One region of the Marinococcus sp. LNHM3E3-2.2 genome, then DNA from elsewhere that is predicted to be linked to it. Evidence: predicted binding sites of a transcription regulator. Region 1 holds the regulator's gene; the other holds the start of a gene.
What was found. The regulator NrdR, encoded in region 1, represses ribonucleotide reductase genes. The targets are predictions, from matches to a motif close to AACACNATATATNGTGTT.
Positions count from the first base shown of each region.

Region 1 (6,682 bases):
AAAGGACTGAACAGCCGGCTGCTGCTGCAGGTACACGACGAATTGATCTTTGAAGTACCCGAAAATGAAGTGAAAACCATGCAGGAGCTTGTCCCGGAGCTGATGGAGCAGACAATTGAACTGTCGGTGCCTTTAAAAGCAGACGTGGCCCAGGGCCCGACATGGTATGATGCGAAATAAGGAGAGAGAACGATGCCTGAATTACCGGAAGTAGAAACGGTCCGGCGGAATTTAGAAGACACGGCCGTTGGAAAAACGGTGGAGACCGTGAAAGTATACTGGCCTAATATTATTAAACGCCCCGATGACCATGAAGCCTTTTCAATGATGCTTGGAGGAAAGACGATCGAGCGCGTGCACCGTAAAGGGAAATTTTTAGTAATTTATCTTGAAGATCTGGCTGTTGTTTCCCACTTGCGTATGGAAGGACGTTACGAATGGAGTGACGGCGGGGAGCCGGATAAACACACGCATGTGCGCTTTTATTTCACCGACGGTACGGAGCTCCGCTACCGTGACGTGCGTAAATTCGGCACGATGCACGTGTTCAGCCGAGGAGAGGAGTGGAACGAAAAACCGCTGAACCAGCTCGGGGCGGAGCCTTATCGTGATGCTTCTTTTACCGCTGATTACCTGCACGCCCGGTTTCAAAAAACCTCGCGCAGTATTAAGGCGGTACTGCTCGACCAATCAATTATTGCAGGTCTCGGAAACATTTATGTGGATGAAGCGCTGTTCCGGGCGGGTGTTCTGCCGGACGCTCCGGCCGCAGGACTTGAAAAGCCTGTGGTAGAAATCCTTCGAAAGCAGATCACAGAAGTGATCGAAGAGGCAGTCAAACAGGGAGGAAGCACGGTACGCTCCTATGTGAATGGAGACGGACAGGCCGGCGCTTTTCAATTAAATCTGTTTGTATATGGAAGAAAAGGGGAGCCGTGCAAAGTATGCAGTCATGAAATTGAGCGGGCTGTAGTAGCGGGCCGGGGTACGCACTACTGTCCAGTCTGCCAGACGAAGGAGGGGACGGAATGGTTATCGGCCTTACAGGCGGAATAGCAAGCGGTAAGTCACTGGTGGCAGACGCTCTGCGGGAGCAGGGCCTTCCCGTGATTGATGCTGATGTGATTTCACGGGAAGTGGTGGAGCCGGGGGAGCCTGCCCTGGAGCAGATTATTGAGCACTTCGGCCCGGAAATTCTCCAGTTTGATGGAACGCTCGATAGAAAAAAATTAGGCTCTGTCATTTTTAATGATACTGAAAAACGCCAGGTGCTTAATCAAATTATTCACCCGGCTGTCAGGCAGCGCATGATGAGCAAACGGGATGATCTCGTACGTGAAGGAAATGAACATGTCGTGCTCGACATCCCGCTTCTGCTCGAAAACAATTTAAACTTTCTGGTCGACCGCATTATCGTCGTTTATGTCAATGAAGCAACGCAAAAGCAGCGGCTCGTGGAGCGTGACGGCCGGGGAGAAGAAGATGCGGCTGCGAGAATCAAATCGCAAATGCCTCTCGGAGAAAAAAGAGAGCTGGCGGATGCAGTGATCGATAATTCGGGGACAGAAAAGGAAACCAAAACCCAGGTGAACGAGCTGCTCCATCAATGGAAAATAAAATAAAAACGGATGGATAACCACTTTTCGTAAAAGAAAGTGGTTATTTTTTAAAAATAGGTTGCAAGAATGCGCTATCAATGTGTTATACTATTTTTAGATTTTACTTATAAAAGTATAACATATTTCCAGAGGAGGATATTAAATGAAAACAAGCATAGCGATCAACGGTTTCGGACGAATTGGGCGTATGGTTTTTCGAAAGGCAATGATGGACCCTGAAATTGAAGTGAAAGCCATCAATGCCATGTATCCTCCTGAAACGCTGGCTCATTTAGTGAAATACGATAGTGTGCACGGTCCGTTTCCGCTTGAAGTAAAATCCGAAGGGGACGAAATGATCGTGGACGGAAAACGGATCCGCCTGCTTCAAAACCGAAATCCCCTCGAACTTCCGTGGGAAGAACTGGGTGTAGATATTGTGGTCGAAGCGACGGGGAAATTCAACCGTGGCCCTGACGCTGAAATGCATATAGAAGCCGGAGCTAAAAAAGTCGTGCTGACTGCTCCCGGCAAAGAAGTCGATACAACCATCGTAATGGGAGTAAACGAAAAAGACTACGATCCGGAACGCCACCACGTAATCTCAAACGCATCCTGCACGACGAACTGCCTTGCGCCGGTCGTCAAGGTGCTTGAGGATAACATCGGTATTGAAAGCGGTTTAATAACAACTGTACATGCATACACCAATGACCAGAACAATATGGATAATCCCCACAAGGATTTGCGCCGGGCGAGAGCCTGCGGCCAGTCGATTATCCCGACGTCTACCGGAGCAGCTAAAGCTCTTTCAGAAGTGATTCCTTCCATGGAGGGAAAAATGAATGGTATGGCTCTCCGGGTGCCAACGCCGAACGTGTCACTTGTGGATATGGTCATTGATATGAAGCGCCCGGTCACCGAAGAAGAGATCAACCAAACGCTGAAAACAGCTTCTGAGCAAAAGTTAAAGGGTATTATTTCCTACTGCGAGGACCCGCTCGTATCAACAGATTTTAATGGAAACGAAAATTCATCTATTATAGATGCTCTCTCCACCATGGTCATTAACGACCGCCAGGTTAAAGTGCTTGCATGGTACGATAATGAGTGGGGCTACTCCTGCCGGGTAGTGGATCTGGTAAAAATGGTCGGAGAACCAGCTGTCGGCTACTCCTCCGTCGCTTCGTTTTAAAAATCGTTAATGTGGGAAAGCGTCCCGTAAGTGGGGCGCTTTTTTGTTTATCCTCTATGGGGAATTATGTACAGAAGTTATGGAGTATATACAGGCATTAAAGCCCTGGATCAAAGCTTTAAAGATGCTGCATGTGAAAACTGGTTGCAAATTGCAAATAAACATCGTATACTGAATTTCGTGCCTGTGCGTCCTTGAATTTGACGGCAGAAATGCACAGTTTTCAGGCGTATACAGGTATACTAGCGGTTACTGTAAGGGTTAGTGCCAAATTGGACTAACTTTCCCCCAGAGTAGCCTTTAAAACGTGACGGGCCGATAAAAATACAACGACCTAATGATGTAATAAAAAGAAACAAAGGGGGAAACGTACCATGGAAACAATGGGACGCCATGTCATTTCCGAGCTCTGGGGTTGTGACGAAGAAACTTTAAACAATGTAAATGCAATCGAACGTATCTTTGTAAACGCCGCTTTAAAAGCAGGCGCTGAAATAAGAGAAGTGATTTTTCATAAATTTGCACCGCAGGGTGTAAGCGGAGTAGTCATCATTTCAGAATCGCATTTAACGATTCACAGCTTTCCGGAACACGGCTATGCAAGCATCGATGTGTATACTTGCGGAGACCATATTGATCCGAACACGGCGGCTAAATATATTGCCGGTTCACTCGGTGCCGAAGCGGAAGAAACAATAGAAATCCCCCGCGGTACAGGCCCTATCCGTGTAGAGCGCCCGGAAGCGAATGCCCTATAATACGCATACGAACACCGTTTAAGCACAGGTAGCTGCTTGAACGGTTTTTTATTGCCTGCAGTACAAGGGATTCAAAGAAATACACAAATTGTCATCCTCCCGCCAGGAGCGAATGTGATATGATAGAACCAATAAAAATAGAGACCGCCCATCAAATTGGAGATGATAATAATGAAATGCCCTGTATGCTACTCCAATGGCACACGTGTATTGGATTCGAGGCCGAGCAATGAAGGCCGTTCCATCCGGCGCCGGCGTCAGTGTGATACGTGCCACCACCGCTTCACTACATTTGAAATTGTGGAAGAACTGCCGCTTGTCGTAGTGAAAAAAAATGGGAACCGGGAGGAATTCAGCCGGGAAAAAATGCTGAGAGGCTTGATCAGAGCCTGTGAAAAGCGGCCAATCCCAATGGAAACGCTCGAGGGCATCGTTTCGAGGGTTGAAAATAAACTGCGGGAAGAAGGACGAACAGAAGTGAAAAGCGAGGAAGCCGGGGAGCTTGTCATGGAAGAGCTAGCGGATATTGATGAAATCGCTTATGTCCGTTTTGCTTCTGTTTACCGGCAGTTTCGTGATATAAATGTATTCATCAATGAATTAAAAGAACTGATTGATAAAGAAAATAAAGAAGATTCATCAAAATCATAAAAAGGAGGGCGGCGCTTTGAGTCTGCATTGGATGGAAGTAAAACCGGTGGACGGGTACTACGTTCGCACAAGTAAAGAATTCAGCGAGAGCACGGATAAAACGATGTCTATGCTCTACCAGCCGTTAGTCGGAAGCAAAGCGATCGCTCTCTACCAGACTCTGCAGAATAAGCTTGAAAAAGACTGCTATGAAAGCTCCGAAGCAACCCATCATGAACTGATGGCTTTTTTGCAGATGCCTTTAAATGAGATTTACGCTGCCCGCCGCCTGCTTGAAGGCATCGGGCTTCTCAGGGTTTATGAACTCGAAACACACTCACAGGATAAAACATTTGTTTATGATATCCAGCCGCCTATGTCGCCGCGGGCTTTTTTTCAGGACGATGTGTTAAGCGTATTTTTATATAACCGTCTTGGGAAAAGCAAATACATTCAGCTGCGCCAGCGTTTTGGCATTTCGGCTGTGCCTGAAGGAGCAGAAGAAATTACGGCTTCGTTCAATGAAGTATTTGCTTCCCTGCATGCGTCGGAAATGGCTTCCGAGCCGCCTCCGGCAGATGAAGGAACAGAATTTGTCGGTGGCAGTGAGCCGTCGCGCCTGCAGCTTGAAGAGAATGGATTCGACATGGAGCTGCTAAAAGCTTCGCTTCCTTCCTTTCTCGACAGCTCCCGGCTGTTAACACCTTCGCTGCAGCAGACCGTCCGCCGGCTTGCTTTTGTGTATCAGCTATCGCCGATTGATATGGGAAAAGTGATTCAGGAGTCCCTATCAGCAGACGATGAAGTAAATATAGAAGACCTGCGTAAAAAGGCAAAAAATCATTACCGTATGGAGCACGGAGCAGCCCCGCCTGCGCTCGGGAACCGTACAGAAAGTCAGGAGCCGGCACCGGCAAAGGGCCGCCCGGTGTCTGAACAGGAGCAAATGAAGCAGTTTTATGAACAGACGTCCCCCGTGACGTTTCTTCGTTCGGTGGCCGAAGGAGCTACTGTGCCGGAGTCGGATATCCATCTCGTGGAGGAGCTTTTATTCAGCTACCGTTTATCCCCGGGAGTTGTGAACGTGTTGACAGATTACGTGATGAAGAAAAATAATATGAAATTAAGCAAAGCGCTTGTCTATAAAATTGCCGGCCAGTGGACAAGAAAAAAAGTACATACCGTAGAGGATGCCATGAAGCTCGCAAAGGAAGAACACAAGCAGGCCCAGGAACGCCAGGCACCTAAAAACAATTATACGAATAAGCGGTCTCAGGGCTACGTCCGAAACGATAAGCTGCCTAAGTGGCTGGAAAAAGAAGAGCAGGCAGAGAATAAACCGGCAGAAGGTGAAAATTCCACGCAGGAGGAGCAGCTGTCGAAGGAAAGAGAGCGCTTTGAAGAAATGCTTAAGGAACGACGGGAAAGAGCAAACCGTTAAAAGAAAGGAGGCGGCTGGATGGATTCGATCGGATCCTCGTTGAACAGATGGATGGATAAGGATTGGAAGGAACGGATGGCCAGACTTGAAAAAGAAGTGTTTGCCTATCCGGGAGTTATCGATTTCAAGCGCCGTCATCCGCACATACCAGCGGAAGAATACGAAAAAAACAAGGCAGCTTTATTTGAGTATAAAAGGGAGCGCAGTAACTGCGATGCCTGTCCTGGGCTTGAAAACTGCCCGAACCTGATGCAGGGCTATCAGCCGGAATTGATGGAAGACAAAGGGAAAGTAACGGTTGCCTATCACCGCTGTTCATTAAAGATACACGATGATGAAAAGAAAAAAAGACAGGCACTTATTAAAAGCTATTATATTCCAAAAGAGATACTGCATGCTTCCTTTGACCAGGTGGATATGGACCATGAATCAAGAGCGAAGGCAGGAACCGCAGCACTGCATTTCGCATCGACCACCGTGCCCGGAGAAGACGGACAGGGGCTTTACCTGTATGGAAAATTCGGGGTCGGTAAAACGTATATTGCCGGAGCCATCATGAATGAACTGGCGGAGCGAAACATCGGCTCGATGATTGTACACGTGCCGGACTTTTTCCGTGAGATCAAAGAATCGCTTTCGGATAATACGGTGAGGGAAAAGGTGGACAGCGTCAAAGGCGTGCCGGTGCTCATACTCGACGATCTTGGAGCCGAATCGATGAGTGCCTGGACAAGAGACGATATTTTAGGAGTTATTCTGCAGTACCGGATGATGGAAAAGCTTCCTACTGTTTATACTTCCAACTATGATTACAGTGAACTTGAAGAGCATTTGACGTATTCCCAGAAGGGTGGTAACGAGCGGCTGAAAGCTAAGCGTATCATGGAGCGCATCCGCCCTTTCACAGAAGAAGTGTTCATGGACGGACAGAACCGCCGGGGATAATTGGAAATGCATAGGGCATTCTAAGTGTATAATACAAATAAATATGCTACCATGATGATAGCGCCCAGCATGCAGAAAATGGGTTGGATTCGCGGTATTTTCATGCGAGCGCCAC
Region 1 covers NZ_JBQLIC010000007.1:20,111-26,792, reverse strand. Annotated here, with positions in the region: gene polA (DNA polymerase I) at 1-180, shown strand, start outside; gene mutM (DNA-formamidopyrimidine glycosylase) at 193-1,056, shown strand; gene coaE (dephospho-CoA kinase) at 1,029-1,622, shown strand; gene ACTRXF_RS10550 (glyceraldehyde-3-phosphate dehydrogenase) at 1,762-2,793, shown strand; gene speD (adenosylmethionine decarboxylase) at 3,168-3,551, shown strand; gene nrdR (transcriptional regulator NrdR) at 3,723-4,202, shown strand; gene ACTRXF_RS10535 (replication initiation and membrane attachment family protein) at 4,219-5,622, shown strand; gene dnaI (primosomal protein DnaI) at 5,641-6,567, shown strand.

Region 2 (6,682 bases), on a different contig from region 1:
TGTTCCCTTCAGCATACTAAAAAGGAGTGAACATTATGGCAGTTATTGATGCCAAAGAAATATTAAGCGAATACCGCCGCGGCATAGAGCAATTCAGTGAATCCTATCAGGAAATCGCAAAAAATTACAACCGCTTTACGTCGAGTGCTTTTGAAGGCGGAGAAGTTTCGACCGCTCAGAAGCATTTGACAGCTCTTGCTATTGGCGTTCATCAGGGTGATACTACATGCATTGTTTACCATATGGACCAGTGTCTCCATCATGGATGTTCTGAGGATGAAATCAAAGAGTATATGGGTGTAGCGGCAGCTTTTGGCGGCGGCGAATCCATGAGTGAAGCAGTGACGATAGGCCTCGATGCCCTGCAGCAGTTAAAGGATAGATAAACAAGAAGCTGTTTCCTTTGCCGGAAACAGCTTCTTGTTATTTATCCAGGATATCTACAACAAATTGGGACCATGTCTCAAGCCGCTCATATGTATCCGGCTGGGACAGTTCATCCACGCTTGTCCAGAAGCCGCGGATCTGCTCCGTTTCTTTGACCTGTACGTCCACGTGCTCCGGAAGAATAAAAGTATATAGAATGCCGAGATGCACTTCACCGACGGCGTTATCGTCATCATTAATCAATCCAAGCGCCTGCATTTCCGCTCCTTCCAGAGAAGAAATATGAAGTTCTTCTTCCAGCTCACGGTCAGCATTTGTGTGCAGCAGCTCCTGAAATGTCGAAACACCGGATTCAGCATTCATATGCCCTCCAAACCCGAGGGACAGTTTATTATGCAGCCTTCCTTCTCCTCCGCCTGCAAGCCGTTCGTATGCGAATAATTGTTCTCCCCTTCGAATGACTACATAGGGAATCGGCTGTTTCCAGGAAGGGTCTTCTTCGGCGTCTCCCCGCCTTTTTTCCGTATATGTATCCGCAATCGTTCCAATAATTTCCTGAATTTGATCCTGCTCGTCCTGCACCCCGTGAAATGCCCGCGCTTCGCGTGCAAATACCTGCTCTCTTGGTGCTACTACAATCATTTCATCCATTTTACCCATACTTTTCACCTCTTTGTGATGTTCATCTGTACTTTATTATAATTATAGCGGAAATTTTTTATATACACATTAAAAAAGCCAGGCGCAGGCCCGGCTTTTTTGTTAGTCGAAAATGAAATCTTCGTCCCGGACCGGCTCCACTGTTGCTTTTTTGTAGCCGTTTCCTTTCATCGAGAAGAAATCATGGGATTTTGTTTTTGTATCCATGCCGTTTAATACAATCGGGTTAATTTCTTCCTCTTCAAAATACGCATCCAGGCCTAAGTTCATCAATGCTTTGTTCGCATTGTACCGAAGGAACTTTTTCACATCAGAGGTCAGTCCTACCGGATCATACAACTGTTCGGTGTAAAGCAGTTCATTTTCATACAGCTCCATGAGGAGGTCGTGGGCAAATTCCCGCAGCTCTTCCTGCTTTTCCGGTGTCTGGCGCTTGTAAATTTCCTGTGCCAGAAGACCAACGTATACCCCGTGGATCGCTTCGTCACGGATAATCAGGTTAATGATTTCCCCGCTCTGCATGAGCTTGCCCTGGCCGTAGAAATAAAGCGGATAATAGAAACCACTGTAGAACAGAAAGCTTTCAAGATAAACAGAAGCTACCATCGCTTTGTACAGGGAAATTTCGTCCCCGTCTTCGATTTTATTGTACTGCTCGACAATACGGGTAGCTTTTTTCTGCAGGTGCGGATTTTCCTTCACCCATTCAAACAGCTCATTGATTACTTCTGTAGAAGCAAGTGTCATGAAAATGTTCGAATAGGATTTTGCGTGCACCGCGTTTTCCATCATTGCCATAAAGTTTAATACCGCTTTGCGCTGGTGGCCTTCCACCTGCTCAGCAACCTTTGGCATGCCGACATTTCCCTGCTCTGTATCGAGCAGGGTCAAACCGGCGAGTACTTTCATATACGTGTCTTTTTCTTCATCGGATAAATATTTCCACGTGAGCAGATCCCCGTTTAGTGATATTTCCTCTGGAAGCCAGAACTGTTTTACGTTCTGGCTGTAAAACATCTGCGTAAAGTCGTCGTCTTGTTTTGACCAGTCGGCTGCGTCAAATATTTGATTCATGGGGTGATGCTCCTTTCTTTACACGACGCAGGAGAGGCAGTCGTCCTGTCCTGTGTCTTTTGTCCGCGCATAGTAAATCGTCTTGATACCTTTATGGTGGGCATAGAGATCAATTCGGTTCAGGTCTCTCGTGGTGATGGTGTCACGCACAAAGAGAGTGAAGCTGATGCCCTGATCGATGTGCTCCTGGATAGCTGCGATCATATCCACAACGTTGAACATATCCATGTCATATGCCGCTTTGTAGTAGAACCAATTATCCGGCGCAAGGCCCGGCATCGGGTAATACGTTTTCGAGTTGCCGTACGTCCGTTCTTCAATCCGCTCCATAATCGGCATAACAGAAGCAGTAGCCGACTGTACGTAGGAAATGGAGCCGGTTGGTGCGATTGCCAGGCGGTAGCTGTGGAACAATCCGTGCGTCTGCACCTGCTTCATCAGCTCTTCCCAGTCTTCAGCATCCGGCAGGGCCATGCCTTCAAACAGGTCCGCAATTTTAGCAGAGGACGGGAGGTAAGAACGGTTCAAATACTTGTCAAAGTAGGAGCCGTCAGCATAACTGGATCCTTCGAAGCCGTAGAACGTCTCTCCTGTTTCTTTTGCAAGCTCCATCGAACGCTGAATGGAATAGAAGTTCACAGCCATAAAGAAGAAATCAGCGAATTCCCTTGCTTCCTCACTTTCGTAGGCGATATGGTTCTGTGCCAGAAAGCCGTGCAGGTTCATCGCACCGAGGCCAATCGATTTCATCATCTGGTTGCCGCGGCGTACAGCCGGAGCATTCGTAATATTGGTATGCGTCGCTACGTGGGTCAGAGAATCAGTGGCGAGCTTCACTGTATCCTTGATCGTTTTGTGCTTCATAACATTGGCAATGTTCAACGAACCAAGGTTGCAGGAAATATCTAGGCCGACTTCATCTTCCTCGCCGTAATCCGTATAGCTTGATACCTCAGACGCCTGGAGGACTTCAGAGCAAAGGTTGGAGAATTTTACTTTGGACACGTTATTCAGCGCGTGCGCCCGGTTGACGTTATCCTGAAACATCAGGTAAGGGTATCCGGATTCGGACCGGAGAATCGCCAGCTTTTCAAGCATGCGGCGGGCATTGACCTTGTCTTTTTTCACGCGGTCGTCCTCGACGAGCTTGTCGTACATTTCGCTCATATCCATTTCATCAAGATGTTCACCGTACGCCCGGTACACTGTGTGCGGATAGAACAGATACATATCTTTATCCTGGCGGGCGAGCTCAACGAATTTATCCGGAATCACGACTCCGATTGATAATGTTTTAACACGCACGTCTTCATCGGCCGAAATTTTCTTTGAATCCAGGAAGTCGTGAATATCCCGGTGAAAAATATTTAAATATGCCGCGCCGGAGCCCTGGCGCTGCCCCATCTGATCTGCATAACGAAAAGCATTGTCGAGCAGCTTCATTACGCCGACGACACCTTTTGTCGCGTTTTCCACATCCTTAATGGCTTCGCCCTTTGCCCGGAGCTTCGATAAGTTCAGTGACACACCGCCGCCTACCTTGGACAGCTGCATGGAGATATCGACAGCCCGGGAGATATCATTTAAAGAGTCGTTTACTTCCAGCAGGAAGCAGCTGACTAATTCTCCGCGCCGTTTTCTGCCGGCATTCAGGAACGTCGGGGTGCTCGGCTGATAATCCTGGCTCATCATCATTTCTGCAAACTGCTCAGCTTTTTCTGCGTTTCCATTGCCGAAATAAAGGGCCACAACAGCCACCCGGTCTTCAAAGCGCTCAAGGATCATTTTCTGATCATTGGTTTTCAGCGCATAATCATTGTAAAATTTAAACGCGCTCATGAATGACGGAAAACGGAATTTCTTTTCATAGCACAGGTTGTAGACGCGCTCAATTTCTTCAAATGAATACGCCTCGAGGAATTCTTTTTCATAAAAGTCATTTTCGAGCAGGTAGTCGAGCTTTTCTTTCAGATCGTGAAAGAAAACAGTGTGCTGATTGACGTATTGAATAAAGTATTGATAAACGGCTTCTTTGTCTTTTTCAAATTGAAAGGACCCGTCCTTTTGGAACATAATCTCATTGTTTAACTGGATCCAGTCGGTGGTTTGTGTTTGTTGCAACTTTCATCGCCTCCTCTGCGAAAATGGACACATCGTTTTTTGTTCCGCTCAGTTCGAATTTATGGAGTATGGGAACGTTGTAGTTCACTGCAATCTGATTGGCGCTTTTGGCGAAATTGTCTCCCCATACTTTGTTTCCACTCGATGCTACAGCAAGAAGCTGCTCTGCATGTTCTTCGAGAAATGCTTCGGTGGATTCCGGGATATTTCCAAATCCCTTCGTATAGGTGATAAGGATAAACGGTTCATCGATTTGTTCCGCTTCATTCAGACTGTACACCCGGTCAAACGGGATTTTTTCCGCAAAACGCTTCACGTTGCCCGTCATAGAATCAAAAATGATCGGTATCATCGAATCCCCTCCTTACTTTCTAAAATGTACGAACATGTGTACATCATTCTTATACCACTACTATATATGGTGTAATCTTCTTTTTCAACATACATGATATAGATATTTTTCGTTTCATCCTCTTGACAATTAAAATCTCTGCCATACTTCCTTATACTCCTCGATTCTACCCTTAAAATTGTGCACATTTTCTGACAGAAAAAATTTCAGTAAGTAAGACCTGCTTCTATATCTAGTCGTTTATAAAAACTTCCAGTGTCTGTACTACTACATACAGACATGCATTTAGTCCAGCTCTCTATTTACAGCGGGATAATTTTCGGTAAATTCTTGATACTTTCAGTGTACAGAAAAATTTATCACGCATTATTTCAAACAAAAGCAGCCCGCGCTTACGCCGGCTGCTTCTCCATATTTCATCACCTTTTCAGGCGGGGTTTTATCTTTCTTTTAATTGAATTAGCTCGTTGACGATCCAGTAGGGGTCCGGCCGGGCGGCTTCCCAGACAGAAACTGCCACGGTGCCGTCCTGATCGATCACATACGTTACGTCTGCAGGGCAGTACGAATGATATCCGGCATGGCGCAGGGCCGCTTTAACCTCCGGGACGTCCTGAAGCAGGTGATCCCGGCAGGAGATGCACGCATTATACCAGGAGGCTGCCACAGCATTTGTGTCTGCAAGCACCTTTCCTGTAAAAGACATGTGCTGCAGCTCTCTCTGAAGGGCGGATACCTGCCCGCTGGCAGCTACTACGATCTGGGCTCCCATCTGCCGAAGCAGCGGGGAAGCCTCCTGATAGCTTCGCAGCCGTTCTGTTTCTGCATGTATCCAGCCGCCAAAACAGAAGAGAAGCACTACCGGACCCTGGAGGAGCAGCTGGTTTAACGTAACATTTTCCCCGTCCATGCTGGGCAGTGAGAATGCCGGTGCGCTCTCTCCTATTCTGAGTCCAGGGCAGAATCCCGGCCGTTTTTCCTGGTGCCATTCGTTCCATAAGATGCTTTTTGCCCGGTGCAGCTGTGAATGCAGCACCTTTTCCCTCAGTAGTGCCATTCCTGGAAGACTCCTTTCGGACCCCGTTCATCTGTTGGTGTTAGTCTTTAATTGTCGTTATCGTCATCGTCGTTGTTATCATCATCATCGTCATCTTCAATATCTCTGGAAGCGATCGTACCGTCTGCATCATTTATGAAGAAATCGCCTTCCTGTTCGTTCGTTTCCACCGAAAGGTCGTATCCGTTCTCTTCACGGTCCAGCTCCCATTCATTCAGCTCTCCGGAAACTTCGCCCATCCCCGAAGCCACAATATCTTCTAAACTGACGCTGTCCCCGTCCTGGATCAGCGGTTCTTCATTATCTTTATCATCATCGGTTTCTTTTTCAGTCACATTGCCGGAGAACGCTCCTACTTCAACATCGTATTCTTGTTCGCCTTCGAGCTCCACATCGTATTTCTGATCTTCCATATCCAGTTCCAGCTCAACCGCCTGACCGCCCGTTTCTTCCTCAGCAATCAGTACAGCTTCATCGGCAGTAATTTTTTCCTCACCAGAGCTGCTGTTGTTTTCGTTACTTTCTCCGGCTGTTTCTTCTGAAGATTTGTTTGAAGAGGTTTCTGCTTCCACGCCACTATTCATGGTCGTGTAAGCTCCTGCACCAATAACTGCACCAAGCGCCGTGACCCCCGCGAGACTGCCTGCAAGTACTTTCCCTTTCATGGTCATTTCCCCCTTTATTTGTTGTTACACCTTTACTATAGAGGCCCGACATGAGAATATCCCTACAAGAAAATGAGAAATTGATGAGAAATACATGGACGGCTCATAACAAGTAAAAAGACAAAAAAAGCCACCTGGAATCATCCAGGCAGCTTTTGCCGTTTAATCATCCCAGGTGACTGACAGTATTTCTCCGGTGATGCCGTGTACCTGAACCGTAGCTTCGTCGTCATCATTTTGTTCAAGCTCCACGTAGTAAAACGGCTCCCCAGCATCCGACGTTTCGAAATCAACGTCGTCCACTTCCCCGTTCACTTCCTCCTGCGCCACAGCTGCGGCTTCCTGTTCACTAAGCACTGTCTGGCG
Region 2 covers NZ_JBQLIC010000017.1:24,203-30,884, reverse strand. Annotated here, with positions in the region: gene ACTRXF_RS14815 (carboxymuconolactone decarboxylase family protein) at 36-386, shown strand; gene ACTRXF_RS14810 (hypothetical protein) at 424-1,047, opposite strand; gene nrdF (class 1b ribonucleoside-diphosphate reductase subunit beta) at 1,150-2,121, opposite strand; gene nrdE (class 1b ribonucleoside-diphosphate reductase subunit alpha) at 2,140-4,194, opposite strand; gene nrdI (class Ib ribonucleoside-diphosphate reductase assembly flavoprotein NrdI) at 4,199-4,594, opposite strand; gene ACTRXF_RS14790 (redoxin domain-containing protein) at 5,034-5,651, opposite strand; gene ACTRXF_RS14785 (PepSY domain-containing protein) at 5,699-6,316, opposite strand; gene ACTRXF_RS14780 (PepSY domain-containing protein) at 6,479-6,682, opposite strand, start outside.
Region 2: nrdI (class Ib ribonucleoside-diphosphate reductase assembly flavoprotein NrdI) is a predicted target of NrdR. The motif match lies at 4,651-4,668, and genes of this name have one in related genera.